3 regions of the Streptomyces sp. NPDC001822 genome follow, and region 2 is predicted to be linked to each of the others. Evidence: riboswitches for the same ligand, from Rfam matches in the RefSeq annotation. Region 2 holds a riboswitch; each other region holds the start of a gene.
The links. Region 2 has a riboswitch for cyclic di-AMP ahead of ACFYY2_RS17620 (M23 family metallopeptidase). Riboswitches for the same ligand answer to the same signal wherever they lie in the genome.

Region 1 (6,847 bases), on a different contig from region 2:
CGAGGGCCTGGCGAAGTACGCCATCGAGGAGGCGTACGAGCTGGTCGAGGCCATCGAGGACGGCGACCGCGGGGAACTGCGGGAGGAACTCGGCGACGTGCTGCTCCAGGTCGTCTTCCACGCCCGCATCGCCGAGGAGGACGCCCAGGAGCCGTTCGGGATCGACGACGTCGCGGCGACGATCGTCGAGAAGCTGATCCACCGCCATCCGCACGTGTTCGGCGACGAGACCGCCGAGACCCCGGAGGACGTCCGCGCCCACTGGCTGCGCACGAAGGCCATCGAGAAGCAGCGCGCCTCCGTCACCGACGGCGTGCCGCTCGGTCAGCCCGGCCTGGCGCTCGCCGCCAAGCTGGGCAGCAGGGTCCGCGCGGCGGGACTCGACGCCGGCCTCCCCGAGGGCGACGGGATCGGTTACCAGCTGCTCGCCCTCGCCGTGCGGGCGGAACGCGACGGTGTCGATCCGGAGGCCGCCCTGCGCGCCGCAGCGCGCGCCTACCGTGACGCCATCAGGGCCGCCGAAGGGCTCGACGGCGCGGCGGACGGCGTCCAGGAGTGAGTGACGGCTGCCCCGCGACCCCTTCCGGCCCCGACGCCGGACCCGAGCTCTTCACCTGGGAGTTCGCCACCGACCCGTACCCCGCCTACGCCTGGCTGCGCGAGAACAGTCCCGTGCACCGCACGGCGCTGCCGAGCGGAGTGGAGGCCTGGCTGGTGACCCGGTACGCGGATGCCCGGCAGGCCCTCGCGGACACCCGGCTCTCCAAGAACCCGGCCCACCACGCCGGGCCGGCGAACGCCAAGGGGAAGACGGGCATCCCGGGTGAGCGCAAGGCGGAGCTGATGACGCATCTGCTGAACATCGATCCGCCGGACCACACCCGGCTGCGCCGGCTCGTGTCCAAGGCGTTCACGCCGCGCCGGGTCGCCGAGTTCGCGCCGCGCGTGCAGGAACTGACGGACTCCCTCATCGACGCCTTCATCGAGGAGGGGAAGGCGGACCTCATCCACGACTTCGCCTTCCCGCTGCCCATCTACGCGATCTGCGACCTGCTGGGGGTGCCCCGGGAGGACCAGGACGACTTCCGGGACTGGGCGGGCATGATGATCCGCCACGGTGGCGGCCCCCGGGGCGGGGTGGCCAGGTCGGTCAAGAAGATGCGCGGTTACCTCGCCGAACTCATCCACCGCAAAAGGGAGAATCCCGGCGACGATCTCATCTCCGGCCTGATCAAGGCCAGTGACCACGGTGAGCACCTCACCGAGAACGAGGCCGCGGCGATGGCCTTCATCCTTCTCTTCGCCGGTTTCGAGACCACCGTCAACCTGATCGGCAACGGGATCTACGCGCTGCTGCGCAACCCGGCGCAGCGCGAGCGCCTGGAGCGCTCGCTGGAGGCGGGGGAGACCGGACTGCTCGCCACGGGCGTCGAGGAGCTGCTGCGCTACGACGGGCCGGTGGAGCTCGCCACATGGCGCTACGCCACCGAACCCGTGGCGCTGGGAGGACAGGTCATCGCGGCGGGCGACCCCGTCCTCGTGGTGCTCGCCGCGGCCGACCGCGACCCCGGGCGATTCCAGAATGCGGACACCCTGGATCTCGCTCGGAGTGACAACCAGCACCTCGGTTACGGGCACGGCATCCACTACTGCCTGGGTGCGCCGCTGGCCCGTCTGGAGGGGCGGGTCGCCCTGGCGACCCTGCTGAAACGGCTCCCTGACCTGCGGCTCGCTGCCGAACATGCCGATTTGCGATGGCGCGGTGGACTCATCATGCGTGGACTGCGCACACTCCCTGTGGAGTTCGTTCCCGGCCATACGGCGCCGGAAGGTGACATTCTGTCAACTCCGTGACTTTCACGTGATCTCCGCTGCATCGACTTGTGACACACGTTCGAGTACGGCTAGGTTCACCGTTCGACTCACCCGTCACATGTCAGTCACACGGAAGGCAATCCCATGGGCTCCGCGAACGGCAGACACCGTCGCCCTCGTCAGGCACCCGCCATCGTCGTCGCCGCAGGCGTCACAGGATCGGCGATTGCCATCCCGCTGCTCGGCGCCGGCGGCGCACAGGCCGCAGACGCCTCGACGTGGGACCGCGTCGCCGAGTGCGAGAGCGGTGGCATATGGAGCGCCGACCTCGGCAACGGCTACTACGGAGGCCTGCAGTTCTCCGAGGCCACCTGGTCGGCCTACGGCGGCACGGCGTACGCGTCCCGAGCCGACCTCGCGAGCCGCTCGCAGCAGATCGCCATCGCCGAGAAGGTGCTGGACGACAAGGGCCCCCAGGCGTGGCCCAGCTGCTCGGTGATCTCCGGGCTCGCACTCGACGGAACGCTGCCGGGTGTGGACCCGGGCGACGGGCCGTCCGCCGAGGCGACGGGCACCGCGACCCCGTCCGCGACCCCCTCCGCCGAGGTGCCGGACGAGGCGGACGCGAAGGGCAAGGCAGGGAAGGCCAAGTCCGGCGGCGCGACGGGCAAGGGCGGGAAGGCGGACGCGTCCGGCGCTTCGTCCTCCGCCACGCCGTCGCCCGAGGCGTCCGAGACCTCCGCAGCCTCGAAGCAGGAGGGGACGAAGGCCGGGAAGCACCGCGGCACACCCGCCCCCGAGACGGCCGAGGAGTCGTCCTCCTCGGCGGCCGAGGGCCGCGAGTCGGGCAGGCACGCCTCGCGCGGTGCCGCCGAGGGGCGTCAGAGCGCGGAGGGGACCTACACCGTCCAGGAGGGCGACAACCTCTGGGCGATCGCCGACACGGAGGAGCTCCCCGGCGGCTGGCCCGCTCTCTACGAGGCCAACAAGGACGAGCTCGGCTCCGACCCCGACCTGATCCTTCCCGGCCAGAGTCTGGACCTCGGCCTCGCCCTCGGTGCGGACGCGGGCGGGGCGCAGGCGGAGACCCCGGCCGCCAACTGATCAAAAGCGGGAAAACACCCCGAAATCAGGGGTAGTTCAGAGGCCTATGTCCACTTATGTGTAAGTGAGACATGGGTCTCTTTGCTTCAACTCGCGTGTCATGTACGCCCGGTCTGTCCATATCCGCTCCGACCTGCGCGAACGGATCGCCGGGCCGAGCGGTAACGCGACGATTGACCGCTATGCCCATTTTTGAATGTAGGGGTTGTGTGTGATTACGGTCGGAGCCGCTCGCACCGCGGGCACCTTCGACCGTCACGCCGAATCCTGCCGTCGGTCGGGGGGAACGACGCGTAAAGCGCCGTAGGCAGGAGCGGGGGACCCAGGTAAGTGCCGGAGCCCGGCTGTCGGAAGACGGCTGAGGACCGGCTGGGGGTGAAGTCGTCCGCGAGTGCGGTCGGCCGGGCAACTCACAGGCCCGAACCCGACAGCTCACCTCGTAGGCGTCGGTGAGGAGAACCATGCTGCTTTCCAGCAAGGGCAAGCACCGCCGCCCGTCCAAGGCCGTCCGCATAGCCACCCTGGCGGGCGTCGCCGGTGCGGCCGTGGCCGTGCCGCTGATGGGCGCGACCGGTGCTTCCGCCGCCTCCGTCGCGACCTGGGACGCCGTCGCCCAGTGCGAGTCCGGTGGCAACTGGTCCATCAACACCGGCAACGGCTACTACGGCGGCCTGCAGTTCTCGGCCTCCAGCTGGGCGGCCGCCGGTGGTACGCAGTACGCGGCCCGCGCCGACCTGGCCACCAAGGACCAGCAGATCGCCGTCGCCGAGAAGCTCCTCGACCTGCAGGGCCCGGGCGCCTGGGCCTGTGCCGGCGCCGGCGGCCTGACCAACGACGGTGTGGACCCGGGTGTGGACACCGGCTCCGCGCCGAAGGCCGAGACGAAGGCGCAGCCGGAGCGCAAGGCCGAGCAGCCCGTCTCGCGCAGCGAGAAGCGCGAGACCGTCACCACCCCGACCGGCCAGAAGGTCGAGAAGGGCGACGGCGAGTACAAGGTGAAGCCCGGCGACACCCTCAGCAGCATCGCCGAGGCGGAGAAGGTCAAGGGCGGCTGGCAGAAGCTGTTCAAGCTGAACGACGACATCGTCGAGAAGGCCGACCTGATCTTCCCGGGCCAGCAGCTCCACCTGAAGTAGTCACGAGCGGTACGGGGTCCTCCTCCGCCCCGACGGCCCGGCCCGGCGCGCCCACCCCCCTGCGCGCCGGGCCGGGCCGTGCCCGGGGTTCCCGGGTGCCTCCTCGGCGGGGCCCGTGGGGACTCCTGCGGGGGGAAGCGTTCAACTGTTGTAGTTACTGACCAGTAAATATCTGGAGATTTGCCCGTAATGCAGGTCCTTGGGCCCTTTTTCGTCCCAGGGGACGGGCGGACGGCCGACGGAGCGGGCCGAGCCGGTTAGGCTCGTGGCGCAAGGCCACAGTGACCCTGCACATCCAGTGTCATATCCCAGAAGGAGATGCCTCGTGCCGTCCATCGACGTCGTCGTAGCCAGGGAAATCCTCGACTCCCGGGGCAACCCCACGGTCGAGGTCGAGGTTGGCCTCGACGACGGCAGCACGGGACGTGCTGCTGTTCCGTCCGGCGCCTCCACCGGTGCGTTCGAGGCCATTGAGCTTCGCGACGGCGACCCCAACCGCTACCAGGGCAAGGGCGTCGAGAAGGCCGTCCTCGCCGTGATCGAGCAGATCGGCCCGGAGCTCGTCGGTTACGACGCCACCGAGCAGCGCCTCATCGACCAGGCGATGTTCGACCTGGACGCCACCGAGAACAAGGGCTCCCTCGGCGCCAACGCCATCCTCGGTGTCTCGCTGGCCGTGGCGCACGCCGCGTCCGAGGCCTCCGACCTCCCGCTGTTCCGCTACCTCGGCGGCCCGAACGCGCACCTGCTGCCCGTTCCGATGATGAACATCCTGAACGGCGGCTCGCACGCCGACTCCAACGTGGACATCCAGGAGTTCATGATCGCGCCGATCGGCGCCGAGTCCTTCTCCGAGGCCCTTCGCTGGGGCGCGGAGATCTACCACACGCTGAAGAAGGTCCTGAAGACCAAGGGCCTCTCCACCGGTCTCGGCGACGAGGGCGGCTTCGCCCCCAACCTCGAGTCCAACCGCGCCGCCCTCGACCTCATCCTGGAGGCCGTCAAGGAGGCCGGTTACGTCCCGGGCCGCGACATCGCGCTCGCGCTCGACGTCGCCGCGTCCGAGTTCTACAAGGACGGCGTCTACGAGTTCGAGGGCAAGTCCCGCTCGGCCGCAGAGATGACCGAGTACTACGAGGAGCTCGTCTCCGCGTACCCGCTGGTCTCCATCGAGGACCCGCTGTACGAGGACGACTGGGCCGGCTGGAAGGTCATCACCGACAAGCTGGGCTCCAAGGTGCAGATCGTCGGCGACGACCTCTTCGTGACCAACCCGGAGCGCCTGGCCCGGGGCATCGAGGAGGGCTCGGCCAACGCCCTGCTCGTCAAGGTCAACCAGATCGGTTCGCTGACCGAGACCCTGGACGCCGTCGAGCTCGCCCAGCGCAACGGCTTCAAGTGCATGATGTCGCACCGCTCCGGTGAGACCGAGGACGTCACCATCGCCGACCTCGCGGTCGCGGTGAACTGCGGCCAGATCAAGACCGGTGCCCCGGCCCGTTCGGACCGCGTCGCCAAGTACAACCAGCTGCTGCGCATCGAGGAGATCCTCGACGACGCCGCGGTGTACGCGGGCCGTTCGGCGTTCCCGCGGTTCCGCTTCGAGGGCTGACGGCCCGAGTCCGGAGCACCAGCCTCCGTCCGTCCCCGCATCCGGTCCCGTACCGTGTGCGGGGACGTACGTGCGTAACGGGAGGCGTGAGACATGGCCGGGAAGGACCGCGACCGGTTCTCCACCGCGACCAGGCTGCGGCTGCTCGGTGAGCAGACGGCGGCCCGCGTCTACCGGTCCCAGAACCGCCGCCAGGCCCGCCGCTCCAGGCTCACCGGGCGGGCGGCGTTCCTGGCGCTGATCGTCTGCTCCCTGGTGGTGGCCCTGGCGTACCCCATGCGGCAGTACATCTCCCAGCGCGACCAGATCGCCGATCAGGAGAGGCTGTCGAGGGAGGCGCGCCAGCGGACCGAGGAGCTGCGCGACGAGAAGGCGCGGCTCAAGGACGACGCGTACATCCGCCGTCTGGCCCGCGAGCACCTCCACTACGTGGTGCCGGGGGAGACCGCCTTCACGGTGATCGACCCCGACGCGGGCGAGGTGCGCCGCGGCGATCCGGGGGCGACCGGGCGGCCCTGGCACTCCAACCTCTGGGACGGCGTCGACAGCGCCGACCGCGAATGACCCCGCCCCCGCAGCGGCCCTGGTCCGGGCGCACGCACCGTGCCCCGCACCCGCGCCGATACATACAGACCGACCGATGACATTCAAGGCAGGCATGGACACGCCCCCTCCGCAGACCCCATCCACCACGCCCACCGCTGCGGACATCGCCGCGTTCGAGCTCCAGCTCGGCCGCCCGCCGCGCGGTCTGCGCGCCATCGCGCACCGCTGCCCCTGCGGCAATCCGGACGTGGTCGAGACCCAGCCCCGCCTGGAGGACGGCACGCCGTTCCCGACGACGTACTACCTCTCGTGCCCGCGTGCCGCCTCCGCGATCGGCACGCTGGAGGCCAACGGGGTCATGAAGGAGATGACCGCGCGCCTGGCGGAGGACCCCGAGCTGGCCGCCGCCTACCGCGCGGCCCACGAGGACTACCTCGCCCGGCGTGACGCCATCGAGGTCCTGGAGGGCTTCCCGAGCGCGGGCGGCATGCCCGACCGCGTGAAGTGCCTGCACGTCCTGGTCGGCCACTCGCTGGCGGCCGGCCCCGGGGTCAACCCGCTGGGCGACGAGGCGATCGCCATGCTGCCGGAGTGGTGGGCGAAGGGCCCCTGCGTCACGCCGTGCGGCGACGCC
Region 2 (6,847 bases):
CACGGAGGTCACCCGCGCGTACGTCACCGGGCTCGGCGAGATGTACGCGGCCGATCCGCGCTTCGCGAAGAACTACGATCGCCACGGGGACGGGACCGCCGTCTTCGTACGGGATGCACTGACGATCCACGCGCGGCACCGGCTCTCCGACTGACCCCGGAGGGGCCGGGCGGCGCTGCGCTCCTTCCTTCGGCCGATGAGCGGTCGCGCCACGGCGCGGCTCCGCCCGGCCGGGGCGGGGCGCGGTACCGTCCGCAGCCGTGGGCGGACCGGGCAGGAGTGCACAGGTGGGGAAGCGGGACGTACGTCAGGGGCGTGCCGAGGGGAACGCGCGCGCCCGGAGGCTCGTGCGCCTGCTGCCCGCCCTGATGATCGGTGCCGGGCTGGTCTGCGACGTGACGACCCCGCCCGAGGTCTCCGCCGTCCCGCTCTTCGCCGCGGCCCCGCTGATCGCTGCCCCCTTCTTCTCGCTGGCCTCCACGATTCGCACCGGCGTGGTCGCGATCCTCGTCGTCCTCGCCATCCGGGTGTCCGACGGCATGCTCGCGGATGCCGCCCCGATCACCGACCTGCTCACCCTGGTCACCGTCGCCGCGCTCTCGCTCGTCATCAACCGGGTCGTGCAGCGCGGCAACGAGCAGCTGGCCTCGGCGCGGGTCATCGCGGAGACCGCGATGCGGGCGGTGCTCCCCGTGCCGGAGGACCGGATCGGCGGCCTGCTCGTCGCGGCGCGCTACGAGGCGGCCCAGGCCGACGAGTTCGTCGGCGGCGACCTGTTCGCGGTCGCGGACACGCCGTACGGGGTGCGGCTGGTGGTCGGGGACGTGCGGGGCAAGGGCCTGGACGCGGTGGCGGCGGTCGCCGTCGTGATCGGCGCCTTCCGCGAGGCGGCCGAGCAGGAGCGCTCGCTGGAGGGCGTGGTCCAGCGGCTGGAGCGGGCGCTCGCCAGGGAGAGTACGCGGCGGGGCGGACTGGACTCGATGGAGGGGTTCGTGACGGCCGTGCTCGCCGAGATCCCGGTGGGCGCCGACGTGCTGCGGGTGGTCAACCGGGGCCACCCCGAGCCGCTCGTGCTCCACGCGGACGGCGGGCTCGACGTCCTGCGGCCGACCGAGCCGGCCCTGCCGCTCGGCATGGGCCTCGACGTGTGGCCGGACCGTGCGGACGAATGGCCGCTGCCGCCGGGGGCCACCTTCCTGGCGTTCACCGACGGGCTCTCGGAGGCGCGGGACGCCGACGGGGTCTTCTACGACCCGGCGGCCCGGTTGCGCGGCAGGCTCTTCCCGGGACCGGAGGAGCTGCTCTCCGCACTCACCGACGACGTCCGGCTGCACACGGGCGGCCGGTCGACGGACGACCTGGCGCTGCTCGCGGTCGGGCGGCCGTCCAGGGGGCAGCAGGAGCGGCGCAAGACGGTGAAGATCGTGGGACTGGACCGTGAATGACCGAAGGCGACCGTCCGTAATCAAAAGACGTCGCTACGCATAACATTTGACGCACCGTCAGAAAAAGGCGCGTGCGTGAGGGATATTCAACTCGCCCGTTTGAGGGCGATTGACCCCCGAAAGTCCAGGCCAGAGTCATGAACGATCTGTGGGAACCGCTTGGAATCGGACCCGCATGTCTATTAACGTTCGATAACGCAGCGCGGTTGTCCCAGTCGTCGCCAGAGGCGGCACCGTGCGCGGCGCCGAATCCCGCAAGGGAACCGGGGAACCACCTACATGGGGTGAATCGGACACCTGACTCCCGCGAGGGACGAAGGGGCCCGTAGGAGACCTTCCTGCTCCGAACCCGTCAGCTAACCCGGTAGGCGAGAAGGAAGGAAAGGAGTGCGCCCACGTGGCGTCAAATCAGCCTGCCCCCGAGGCTCCGGCACCCTTCAGGCCCGTCAGCCCCGGTGACCAGGGCAGGACGTGGGAGGAGTGGAACCCCACCGAGGAGTCCATCCGTCCCGTGCGCGGCCGGCACCGCGTGGCCAAGCAGCGTGGTCTCGCCCGTAGTTCCACCGTCCTCGGCGTCGGTGTCATCGCGGCCGTCGGCGCGGGAGGCATGGCCACCGCGCAGAGCAAACCGCCGGTCTCCATCTCTCTTCCCGATTCCATCGCGGACAATCTTCCCGACGCCAAGTCCCTTCCCGGCGTGGGCGCTTATCTGGCCGACGACGCCGATCAGGGCACGGTCGGCGCGTCCTCCCCGCTGACCACGGCCGGCATCACCGCCGCCGAGGCCGAGCAGGGCACCACGGACGCCGGCGAGGCGCTGCGCGCCCGCATCCTCCAGCAGGCCGAGCAGCAGCAGGCCGGGGCCGAGGCCGAGGCCAGGGCCACGCAGGAGAAGGCGGCGGCCGAGGAGGCCGCGGCGCAGGCGGCCAAGCAGCAGAGCGAGGCGGAGGCGAAGGCCGCCGCGAAGAAGAAGGCGGACGAAGAGGCGGCGAAGAAGAAGGCCGAGGCCGAGCGCCTCGCCAAGCTCGCCCTCAGCTACGCCGTCCCCACCTCCTCGTACACCATCACCTCGACCTTCGGTCAGGCCGGTTCGATGTGGTCCTCCGGCTACCACACCGGTCTGGACTTCGCCGCCCCCACCGGTACGCCGGTCAAGGCCGTGCACAGCGGCACGGTCAAGTCGGCGGGCTGGTCCGGTTCCTACGGCTACCGCACGGTCCTGGAGCTCGACGACGGCACCGAGGTCTGGTACTGCCACCAGTCCTCGATGGACGTCACCGCGGGCCAGAAGGTCACCACCGGCGACACCATCGGCCGGGTGGGGGCGACGGGCAACGTGACCGGACCGCACCTGCACCTGGAGATCCACACCGCCGACGGCTCGGGCGTCGACCCCATGAGCTGGCTGCGCGGCAAGGGCCTCTCGATCTGAGTGCCCGCGCCGGCCCACGGCGCACTCCGAGCCCCGAGACCCCGGCGGCCCTGGCGCACAACCCCCCGACGCCAGGGCCGCCGGTCCGCTCCGGGGCGGACGGCCGCCCGGCGGAATATGCGGCTCCGGCGGTGTGTTGGGCCGGGGTATGACATCACTGCGCCCGCTCGGAACATCAGGCCTGAAGGTCTTCCCTCTCGCCCTCGGCGGCAACGTCTTCGGCTGGACCGCCGACCAGGACACCAGCTTCGCCGTCCTCGACGCGTACACGGAGGCGGGCGGCAACTTCATCGACACCGCCGACGCCTACTCGGCCTGGGTCCCGGGCAACGAGGGCGGTGAGTCGGAGACGCTCATCGGCGCGTGGCTCTCCGCCCGTTCCCGCAGGGACGACGTCGTCGTCGCGACCAAGGCCGGTGCCCACCCGGAGTACAAGGGTCTGTCGGCCACCACGATCAAGAGGGCGGCCGAGGCGTCGCTCCGCCGGCTCGGTACCGACCGCATCGACCTCTACTACACGCACTTCGACGACGAGACGGTCCCCGTCGAGGAGATCATCGGCGCCCTGGACGAGCTGGTGAAGGCCGGCAAGGTCCGGGAGATCGCGGCGTCCAACATCAGCCCGGAGCGGCTCAAGGCCTCCCTGGAGTTCTCCGAGCGCGAGGGCCTCGCCCGTTACGTCGCTCTGCAGCCGCACTACAACCTCGTATCGCGTGACACCTACGAAGGCGCGCTCCAGGACACCGCCGCCTCCGAGGGGCTCGCCGCCGTGCCGTACTTCGCGCTCGCCTCGGGCTTCCTCACCGGCAAGTACCGGCCCGGGACCGCCGTCGAGAGCGCCCGGGCCGAGGGCGCGGGGAAGCACCTGGAGACCGAGCGCGGCCGCAAGGTGCTCGGGGCGCTCGACAAGGTGGCCCAGGAGCACGACGCCGAGATCGCCACGGTCGCCCTGGCCTGGCTGGCGGCCCGGCCGACGGTGGCCGCACCGATCGCCTCGGCCCGCACGGTCGGGCAGCTGCCCGCGCTCGTGGCGGTGGCCGGACTCGAACTGACCGAGAGCCAGCTGGCCGAGCTCACCGAGGCCTCGGCCTGAGGATCCGGCACCACCCGTCCGGGCCCCGGCGGTCCGGACGGGTCCCTCACCCCGGCGGAGCCGCACGGGGGCGGTGCTCCAGGTAGGGATTTACAACTGCTGGTCATCACAGTCGGAAAAGTGAGCGTAACCCTGTTTGAGTGAGTGTCGTTGTCCGGGTGTGAATCTGACGGACTGGGCGAAGACGCAGGGCGTGCATCCGCAGACCGCGTATCGCTGGTTCCGTGAGGGGACGCTGCCGGTACCGGCTCAGCGGGTCGGTCCGCGCACGATCCTGGTGAACGTCGAGTCGAACGCCGCGCCGGAAGCGGGCGGAGGGCTGGGTCTGTATGCCCGTGTCTCCTCGCATGACCAGAAAGCTGATCTGGAGCGGCAGGTTGCCCGCTTGTCCGTGTGGGCGGCGAAGGCCGGTCACCGGGTTGTGCGGGTGGAGTCCGAGATCGCCTCGGGCATGAACGGTGGCCGGTCCAAGGCCCGTCGTCTGCTGGCCGATCCCGAGGTGATCACCGTTGTGGTGGAGCACAAGGACCGGTTGGGCCGGATGAACGTGGAGCTGGTCGAGGCCGCCCTTTCCGCGACGGGCCGTCGTCTCATAGTCCTCGATGAGGGCGAAGTCGAAGACGACCTGGTACGGGACATGGTGGAGGTCTTGACGTCGTTCTGCGCCCGGTTGTACGGGCGCCGGTCGGCGAAGAACCGTGCGGTGAAAGCTCTTGAAGCGGCGTCGCATGGCTGAGCCGAAGAAGCCACTGCGGACGATTTCCCGTCCGTTCGTCGCCGATGGCCCGTCGGGGGTGAGCATTCGCGACCGCCTCAAGGGCCTCACCGCCGAGGATGAGAAGGTGTTGCGTCTGGTCGGCGGCCACATGGGTTCCCTGGCGTCGCGGGATCTCAAGACCCGCTGCGGGGACGGGCTGGAGCACTCCACCGAGACGTGGGCTGCCCGTAAGCGTGGGCTGACGGCCTCCTCGTCGTCCCGCTGGGCCGGTTCGGTCACCTCCCGCACGCATGATCAGTGGGGCCTGTCCCGGCGCGCTCAGCATGCTCATCTGCAAGGGCTGGACGCCGGTATCAAGACGGTGCGGCACCGCCTGTCCCTGCCGGTCGGCGAGAAGGGCAGCCGGGGCAAACCGGGCGGTTACCGGTCCCGGCACGAGTGGTTTGCCAAGTCCCGCCGTCTGGCAGTCCTCGAGGACCGGTACGAGCGTGTACGCGCCGAACGGGAAGACGGCCGTGTGTCCGTGGTGCGCGGCGGCCAAAAGCTCGCGAACACCCGGCACAACCTGGCCGCCGCCGGTCTGAACGAAGCGCGGTGGCGGGAGCGGTGGGAGGCGGCGCGCTGGTTTCTGTCGGCTGACGGGGAGTCCGGGAAGCGCTTCGGGAACGAGACGATCCGGATCACCCCAGGTGGGGAGATCAGGATCAAGCTGCCCGTGCCATTGGCCGAGCTGGCGAACGCGAAACACGGCCGGTACGTCCTCGCTGACCACGTGGTGTTCTCCCACCGGGGCGAGGAGTGGCGCGACCGCATCGAAGCGAACCGGGCCGTGGCCTACCGCATCCACCTCGACACGGTCCGGGGCCGCTGGTACCTGGACGCCTCCTGGACCCGCAAAGAACTCCCCGTCGTACCACTGGACGCGCTGCGGACACAGGGAGTGGTCGGTGTAGACACCAACGCCGACCACCTCGCTGCGTGGCTGCTCGACGAGCACGGCAACCCGGTCGGTGAGCCGCGTCGCTTCGACTACGACCTGTCGGACACCGCCACCCACCGCGATGCCCAGGTGCGCCACGCCCTCACCCGCCCGCTGCACTGGGCCAAGACCACCGGCGTGCAGGCCATCGCGATCGAAGACCTCGACTTCACCGACTCCACGACCCGCGAGAAACACGGCCGCAAGAAGCGTTTCCGACAGCTCATCTCGGGCATCCCCACCGGCAAGCTCCGTGCCCGGCTGCTCTCGATGTGCGCGGAGAGGGGACTCGGCGTGATCGCTGTCGACCCCGCCTACACCAGCACGTGGGGCGCGCAGCACTGGCAGGCCCCACTGACGACCACAACCCGTAAGACCAGCCGACACGCCGCCGCCTCGGTGGCCATCGGCAGGCGCTCCCTCGGACACCCGATCCGGCGACGGACGGCACCGCCCCGCCGGCACCAGAGCGATGCTGGCGGGCATCGGACCGCCCAGGCAGGACCAGATGACCGAGGCAGCGAGGGAAACCGCCCCCGCGTACCCGGACCACGGACATGATCCGATGGAGCTGAACGCGGCAGGAACGCGGTGGACCAGAACGCCCAACACCGTTCGGGGCGTTCGGCTGAGCATGAGTTCCGGCAACAGGACTCACTCCCGCTCAGTCTTTAGGAACGGTTGTAGCCGCCGTAGTGGCGGTGCGGTGCGGGGGTCTCCCGGGGAGCCGGAGCGCCGTGGGGGAGCTGTCGGGGGAACGGGGCCTGCGGGTGCGGCGGGTGGGCACGCGTCCGGAGCGTCATGTGCGCCGCGTATCCCAGGGCGGGGCCCGCGATCTCCCGGCGATGCCACAGATGGTGCAGCAACTCCTGCTCCCGTACGGCGAAGTCGGCGTCCGCGCCGTCGTGGCGTGCCCGGCGGCGGAGCATGGCCAGGGACGTCGCGAACGACTCGTATTCGGCGACCGCACGGGCGGCGGCCCTGCCCCGGGCGCGGTCCTGGGCTCCGTGCCAGTGCCGTGCCATGTCCCGTGCCATCCCCCGGGCCCGCATCGAGGCCAGTGCGGCCGGCTCGGCGGGACCGAGCCAGCCGGCCGCCGCATAGACCGGCAGTTCGGTGGAGAGCGTCCGCAGCTCCCGCTGGCGCGACCATACGGCCAGCCAGGTCACCAGACCGAAGC
Region 3 (6,847 bases), on a different contig from region 2:
GCGAGGTGGAGACCTTCTGCATCGGCCAAGCGGGTGCCGGTGCCGCGGTGCTGCTGGCGGCCGGCTCCCCCGGCCACCGACATGCGCTGCCCGGGGCCCGGGTAGTCATTCAGCAACCCGCTCTGGAGGAGCCGGTGCGGGGACAGCCCTCGGATCTGGAGATCCAGGCGCGCGAGTCGTCCCGCGAGCGCGAGCTGCTCACGGCGATGCTGGCCCGCCACACAGGGCGATCCGCACAGGAGATCAGCGCCGCCATCGAGCGGGACACCATTCTCGACGCCCCGGCCGCCCTGGCGTTCGGGCTGGTGGACCACGTCGTGGAGAACCGCACTCCGTCCCAGCCGCCGCACCCCGCGAGGTGAACAAGCGATGCTCACACCCCAGTTCCCGCCACTGCCCGCACTCACCCGCGCCGAGGCGGAGTTCATCGACTGCTACCTCGAAGCGCTCGACCAGCTCGGCCGGATCAATCCCGCCCGCGGCGGCGACACCTACGGAGCGTTGCGGGCAGCGCAGGCGCTCGCCTCCCGGGCGGCCGCCCTGCGCGACGCGCTCACGCTGATGCACGAGCGGGGCGAGTCCCGGATCCACGCGGAGACGCTGGCCAGGGCGTTACGGCTGCTGGACGGGGAGCGGCGGGCCGGACGGGTCGCCGTACCGCCGGCGTCGTCGCACTGAACACCGGGGCGCCCGACGCCCACGCAGAGGACTCCATTGCGGCGACCTTCCCGACACGCCCGACGAGCCGATGAGTTTTCCTCGCTCGTTCGGCGTAGAAGGTCCCCCTCCCGAGGGACAGCCCAACTTGCGCACCCAGCGCGGACAGTGAACGAAATCGGTCGTTCCATCGCTGGTACGGGGCTGGTCCGGCACGGCCGCGAGGTCACCGGATCCGCCCCGTCCACCCGAACGGATCAGTGGTGACGACTCTCACATATCGCAGCTTCAGCGAGGAAATCCGGCAGCGCGTGCGTAAAGATCCCTGGGACGACAAGCCCCCGCCGCCGCGGCGGGGCGGTCCGGGCGGACGCCGAGTCCTGCCGCTGTCCGGATGCCTGGTCGACAGAAGTGGATCGGCAGGAGTGGAGGACCCGAGCACAACGGGCCGCCCGGACATCCGGACGGTCCTCGGGGTGAAGCCGCCTTGCGCGGCCGGGCAACTTCGCCAGCCCGAACCCGACAGGTCATCCTTCACAGGCGGCTGACGAAGGGTTGCGCATGACTGCGCAGGTTCATGTCCCGTCTCTGTTCGCCCGGGTCGGTACGGCCTCGGTTCTCACTCTCGCTGTAGGCACCACGATGCTGGCCCCGGGCGTCGTCGACGACGCCGAGGCCGCGAGCCGTTCGACGAGGGCTCTCGACATCGCGGCCTCCAAGAAGGGCGCGCCCTACAGATACGGCGCCACTGGCCCGCACCGGTTCGACTGTTCCGGGCTGACGCTCTACTCGTATCGGAAAGCGGGCAAGAAGCTCCCCCGCACGGCGCAGCAGCAGTACAACAAGACCCGCCATATCTCCAGGTCGCAGCGGAAACGCGGCGACCTGGTCTTCTTTCACGCGGGACGCAGCGTCTACCACGTGGGGATCTACGCCGGCAGCGGCCGGATCTGGCACTCGCCGAAGACCGGGGCGGTGGTGCGGCTGGAGAAGATCTGGTCGAACAGCGTCTGGTACGGGAGGGTCCGCTGACACCTGCGTCCGCCCGGTGCCGGCCTTCCGCGCCGGCACCGCTCCCCACCTCGTTCCGTGCAGCAGGGGCCCGGTCACCAGCACGAGTCCCAGCGCGGTGAGCGCCGTGCCGCTGCCGCCCTCGATGGCGCGGGCGGTAAGCACGTACGCCCCGCCCAGCAGCTGGACGGCGCGGAGGAGGACGGGCATCGCCACGAGCACGGCGGCGAGCCCGGCCACCGCCAGGGCGGTGCGCACGAGCAGCCCCGACCGCGTTCCGGCGCGCCCACCCGGACGTGGAGCCGGCGGTCACGGACTGCGAACCGCCCACGGGTGCGGCCGCCGTGGCGGCAGGCGCGAGTCACGGAGAACACGGCGACCGCCGCCACGCTGCCGGCACTGCTGCGGAGCGGTTTCGGCCGCCCCGGCCCACCATGACCCGGCGTCAGGCCTGCGCCGGAACGGCCCAGGGAAGGGCGATCGACACGGTCTTCCCCCCGTCGGGCGTGGGGCTGACGCTGAGTCTCCCACCGCATTCCTTGGCGAGGGACCTGATGATCACCATGCCCCGGCCGTTGTCCTGACGGACCGCCGCGGGCAGCTTCTGCGGCCAGCGGGGGTGGCTGTCCGTCACGCCCAGGTACAGCTCCTCGTCCCGGTCGAGCCGTAGGGCGACGGTGAACGTGGGTGACAGACCGAACGTGTGCTGGACGGCGTTGGTGGTCAGTTCCGAGACGATCAGCCGGACCGCGTCGGCCAGGTCACTGTCCTCGGCCAGGCCCCACTCGCTGAGCACCCGCGCGACGTGGGCCCGGGCCGCGGACACCGAGACCGGGTCGCTCGGCAAGGTGACGGTTGCTTCCTGATGGTCTGCCATGGCGTCGCCGTCCCTTCCCGTCCCGACCGGTCCGCGACCGGTCCGGATTGTGGTTCGCGCCAGACTGCCACTCCCGAGGCCGTCCGTAACTGCGATCCACCAAGATATGCATATATCTGTCGCCCATTCCGGTGAACCATGCCCCGCGAGCAGTGACCGGGCGCCACACTGGCCACTTTCCGAGCCGCCCCCGAACGGGGGCCGGCTCTCCGTACAACGGAGGGAGGCCGTCGTGCGCAACGGCCCGGTCGTACGCCGTCGCAAACTCGGCGAAGAACTGCGCGGTCTGCGTCACACATCCGGACTCACGAGCCGGGAAGCCGCGGGAATGCTGGGCTGGCACCAGTCGAAGGTGAGCCGGATCGAGACGGGCGCGAGCGGGGTGTCCCCCGACGACGTGACGCGGTTACTGGACGTCTACGGCGTGGACGACGGGCAGTTGCGCTCCCTGCTCCAGACGCTCGCCGGATCGGCCGGCGGCGGCGGGAACGGCTGGTGGCACGCCTACCGTGGCCTCATCCCGCCGCAGTACCGCGACTTCATCAGTCTCGAGTCACAGGCCGATGCCGCGCGCACGCTCGAGACATCGGTGGTGCCGGGGCTCCTGCAGACCGCCGACTACGCGCGGGCCGTGACCCGCTCCACCCTGGACGGCCTGCCCCCCGCGGCCCTCGACTCCCTGGTGGAGGTCAGACTCGCCCGGCAGAGCGTCCTGCACACGACCGGACCGCTGCGGCTCAGCGTGGTGCTCGACGAGGCGGTTCTCAGACGCCAGGTCGGGGGCGCGGGGGTGATGGCGGAACAACTGCGCCACTTGCTGTGGGCGGCCCAACTTCCACACGTGACACTTCAGTTGCTGCCGTTCGCGGCGGGAGGGTACGTCGGCCTCACCGGCCCCTTCGTTATCTTCTCCTTTCCGAGCACTTCTGATCTGGATGTGGTCGTTCTTGACCATTTGACGAGTAGCCTCTATCTGGAGCGGAGAGAAGACATCGAGGCGTACAGCTCGGCCTTCCGCACGATGCAGGCCCACGCGCTGTCGCCCGAGCGTTCGCTGGACCTCATCGCCGCGCTGAGCAGCGGCGGTCAGGCGGAACCTTCAGACTGCCCGAGGGGGGCACGATGTCCGACCGTCCCGCACAGCTCCCACAGCCCACGACCGAATGGCGGCGCAGCAGCCGCAGCACCGGAATGAACAACTGCGTGGAGACCGCGCTGATCGCCCCCGGCAGGCTCGCCGTCCGGGACTCCAAGGACACGGAGCTCCCGCACCTGAGCCTGTCGAGCGCGGCGTGGACGTCCTTCGTCACCTCACTGCGCGGCCGCCGGGGACCCGGCGGCCGCGTCGGCGGCCTCGACTGACCCGCGGGGCGCCGATCCGACGATCGTGGCCACCGCGAACTCGATCTGCGCCGCCGTCAGGTCGGCACGGGCCGTCAGCCGGAGCCGGGAGACCCCGTCCGGCACCGAAGGAGGCCGGAAGCACCCCACCGCGAGCCCCGCGGCACGGCATTCAGCGGCCCAGCGAACCGCCGACTCCGCCGACGGCGCGCGGACCGAGACGACGGCGGCGTCCGGGCGCACGGCGGTGAGACCGGCGGCGGTGAGCCGGCCGTGCAGTTCGGCGGCCACCGCCCTCGCCCTTCCTGCGCGCTCCGGCTCCCGGCGCAGCAGCGTCAGGGCGCAGGAGGCCGCGCCGACCGCCGCCGGGGCGAGGCCCGTGTCGAAGATGAACGTCCGCGCCGAGTTGACCAGATGGGCGATGACCCCGGCCGGCCCGAGCACGGCTCCACCCTGGCTCCCCAGTGACTTCGAGAGGGTGAGCGTGGCGACGATCCCCGGGCCGCCCGCGAGTCCGGCGGCGGCGAGGGCGCCGCGCCCACCGTCCCCCAGCACGCCGAGGCCGTGTGCGTCGTCCACCAGGAGGGCTGCGCCCGCGTCCTCGCAGACATCGGCCAGCAGAGCCAGCGGGGCCGCGTCGCCGTCCACCGAGAAGACGGAATCGGTCACCGCGACAGCCCGTCCGGTGTGTGCCAGGAGCGCCTTGCGCACGGCCTCGGGGTCCGCGTGCGGCACGACCGCGGTTGCCGCCCGGGAGAGCCGGCAGCCGTCCACGATCGAAGCGTGGTTGCCCGCGTCGGACACGATCAGTGCATCGTGCCCGGTGAGTGCGGTCAGGGCGGCGAGGTTGGCCGCGTAGCCGGAGGAGAAGACCAGGGCCGCCTCGAATCCGCAGAACTCGGCGAGTTCGCGTTCGAGCCGGGCGTGCAGCGTGGTGGTTCCGGTGACCAGCCGCGAACCGGTGGCCCCCGCGCCCCATTCGCGCGCGGCCTCGGCAGCGGCCGACGTGACCTCGGGATGCCTGGTCAGGCCCAGGTAGTCGTTGCTCGCGAGGTCCAGCAGATCCGTCCGCGAGGCGCGGGGACGGAGCGTCCGGACGAGTCCGGCGTCGGTACGGCGGCGGGCCTCGTCGTCGATCCAGTCGAACGGGGCGTAGGACATGAGCGGGTCCCTTTGTAGGCAGTTCACAGACCCTAGCCCGGTGCGCAACAGGCCAGGGTGTGGCAATACACACAGCATCGTCCGCGGGTCCTGTCCGGTTCCTCCTTGGCCGGAGGCGGTGTCGTACGCCAGGATCGACGCCATGGACCTGCTGAACACGCTGGTGGACAAGGGGCTGCGGCGCGAACTGCCGACCCGTGACGAAGCGCTCGCCGTACTGGCGACCTCCGACGACGAACTGCTCGATGTGGTGGCCGCGGCCGGGAAGGTGCGCCGCCAGTGGTTCGGCAGGCGCGTCAAGCTCAACTACCTGGTCAACCTGAAGTCGGGGCTCTGCCCCGAGGACTGTTCCTACTGCTCGCAGCGTCTCGGTTCCAAGGCCGAGATCCTCAAGTACACCTGGATCAAGCCGGACGAGGCGGAGAGGGCCGCCGCCGCGGGCGTGGCGGGCGGCGCCAAGCGCGTGTGTCTCGTGGCGAGCGGCCGGGGGCCGACCGACCGGGACGTCGACCGGGTGTCCAGGACCATCGAGGCGATCAAGGGTCAGCACGAGGACGTGGAGGTGTGCGCCTGCCTCGGTCTCCTGTCGGAGGGGCAGGCCGAGCGCCTCAGGTCCGCCGGCGCGGACGCGTACAACCACAACCTCAACACGTCCGAGGCCACGTACGGGGACATCACGACCACCCACACGTACGCCGACCGCGTGGACACCGTGCAGCAGGCCCAGGCCGCAGGACTCTCGGCGTGCTCCGGGCTGATCGCGGGCATGGGCGAGAGCGACGCCGATCTCGTCGACGTCGTCTTCTCACTCCGTGAGCTGGATCCGGACTCCGTGCCGGTCAACTTCCTGATCCCCATGGAGGGAACCCCGCTCGCGAAGGACTGGCACCTCACTCCCCAGCGGTGCCTGCGCATCCTCGCGATGGTCAGGTTCGTGTGCCCGGACGTCGAGGTGCGGCTCGCGGGCGGCCGCGAGGTCCATCTGCGCTCGATGCAGCCGCTCGCCCTGAACCTGGTCAACTCCATCTTCCTGGGCGACTATCTGACCAGCGAGGGCCAGGCGGGCCAGACCGACCTGGACATGATCGCGGACGCCGGTTTCGAGGTGGAGGGGGCGGAGACGAAGACGCTCCCCGAGCACCGGGCGGCACCTTCCGGAGGCTGCGGTTCGCACGAGGGCGGCTGCGCTCCGTGCGGCGACGCCCCGGGGGCGGTTCCGGAGCAGTCCGAGGCGCAGGTCGCGCGCACGGATCTGGTGGCGGTGCGCCGCCGCGGTGCCGGGACGGATCTCGCGCCCAATGCCTGACCGGTTCACCCCCGCCGAGATCCGCGCCCTGGACCGGGCACACGTCTGGCACCCCTACGGACCGATGCCCGGCCGCCAGGAGCCCCTGATCGTGGAGTCCGCGTCCGGGGTACGGCTGCGACTCGCCGAACCCGTGCACGGCCGGGACGAGTTGGTGGACGGCATGTCCTCGTGGTGGTCGGCGGTGCACGGCTACAACCATCCGGTGCTCAACGACGCGGCCCGGGGTCAGCTGGACCGGATGAGTCATGTGATGTTCGGCGGGCTCACGCACGAGCCCGCCGTCCGGCTGGCGGCCCGGCTGGTGGAGATCACCCCGGAGCCGCTGCGGCACGTCTTCCTCGCCGACTCCGGGTCGGTCTCGGTCGAGGTCGCGGTGAAGATGTGCCTGCAGTACTGGCGCTCGGCAGGGCGGCCGGCGAAGCACAGGCTGCTGACCTGGCGCGGTGGGTACCACGGGGACACCTGGCAGCCGATGTCGGTGTGCGATCCCG

Region 1: linked by a shared signal. The riboswitch ahead of ACFYY2_RS24820 (transglycosylase family protein) and the one ahead of ACFYY2_RS17620 (M23 family metallopeptidase) in region 2 are both predicted to bind cyclic di-AMP.
Region 3: linked by a shared signal. The riboswitch ahead of ACFYY2_RS29905 (C40 family peptidase) and the one ahead of ACFYY2_RS17620 (M23 family metallopeptidase) in region 2 are both predicted to bind cyclic di-AMP.

Annotation. Positions count from the first base shown of each region.
Region 1 is NZ_JBIATW010000011.1:202,220-209,066, forward strand. Features, by position in the region: gene ACFYY2_RS24805 (nucleoside triphosphate pyrophosphohydrolase) at 1-559, shown strand, start outside; gene ACFYY2_RS24810 (cytochrome P450) at 556-1,854, shown strand; gene ACFYY2_RS24815 (transglycosylase family protein) at 1,960-2,919, shown strand; cyclic di-AMP (ydaO/yuaA leader) riboswitch at 3,209-3,380, shown strand; gene ACFYY2_RS24820 (transglycosylase family protein) at 3,381-4,055, shown strand; gene eno (phosphopyruvate hydratase) at 4,381-5,667, shown strand; gene ACFYY2_RS24830 (septum formation initiator family protein) at 5,761-6,231, shown strand; gene ACFYY2_RS24835 (DUF501 domain-containing protein) at 6,326-6,847, shown strand, end outside.
Region 2 is NZ_JBIATW010000006.1:429,786-436,632, forward strand. Features, by position in the region: gene ACFYY2_RS17610 (MerR family transcriptional regulator) at 1-154, shown strand, start outside; gene ACFYY2_RS17615 (PP2C family protein-serine/threonine phosphatase) at 288-1,445, shown strand; cyclic di-AMP (ydaO/yuaA leader) riboswitch at 1,679-1,831, shown strand; gene ACFYY2_RS17620 (M23 family metallopeptidase) at 1,843-2,877, shown strand; gene ACFYY2_RS17625 (aldo/keto reductase) at 3,026-3,970, shown strand; gene ACFYY2_RS17630 (IS607 family transposase) at 4,131-4,706, shown strand; partial or broken gene ACFYY2_RS17635 (IS200/IS605 family accessory protein TnpB-related protein) at 4,699-6,295, shown strand; gene ACFYY2_RS17640 (PrsW family intramembrane metalloprotease) at 6,339-6,847, opposite strand, start outside.
Region 3 is NZ_JBIATW010000017.1:37,592-44,438, reverse strand. Features, by position in the region: gene ACFYY2_RS29915 (ATP-dependent Clp protease proteolytic subunit) at 1-362, shown strand, start outside; gene ACFYY2_RS29910 (hypothetical protein) at 370-678, shown strand; cyclic di-AMP (ydaO/yuaA leader) riboswitch at 1,043-1,215, shown strand; gene ACFYY2_RS29905 (C40 family peptidase) at 1,219-1,689, shown strand; partial or broken gene ACFYY2_RS29900 (LysE family translocator) at 1,828-1,947, opposite strand; gene ACFYY2_RS29895 (ATP-binding protein) at 2,114-2,545, opposite strand; gene ACFYY2_RS29890 (helix-turn-helix domain-containing protein) at 2,778-3,740, shown strand; gene ACFYY2_RS29885 (DUF397 domain-containing protein) at 3,668-3,907, shown strand; gene ACFYY2_RS29880 (8-amino-7-oxononanoate synthase) at 3,857-5,047, opposite strand; gene bioB (biotin synthase BioB) at 5,190-6,353, shown strand; gene ACFYY2_RS29870 (adenosylmethionine--8-amino-7-oxononanoate transaminase) at 6,346-6,847, shown strand, end outside.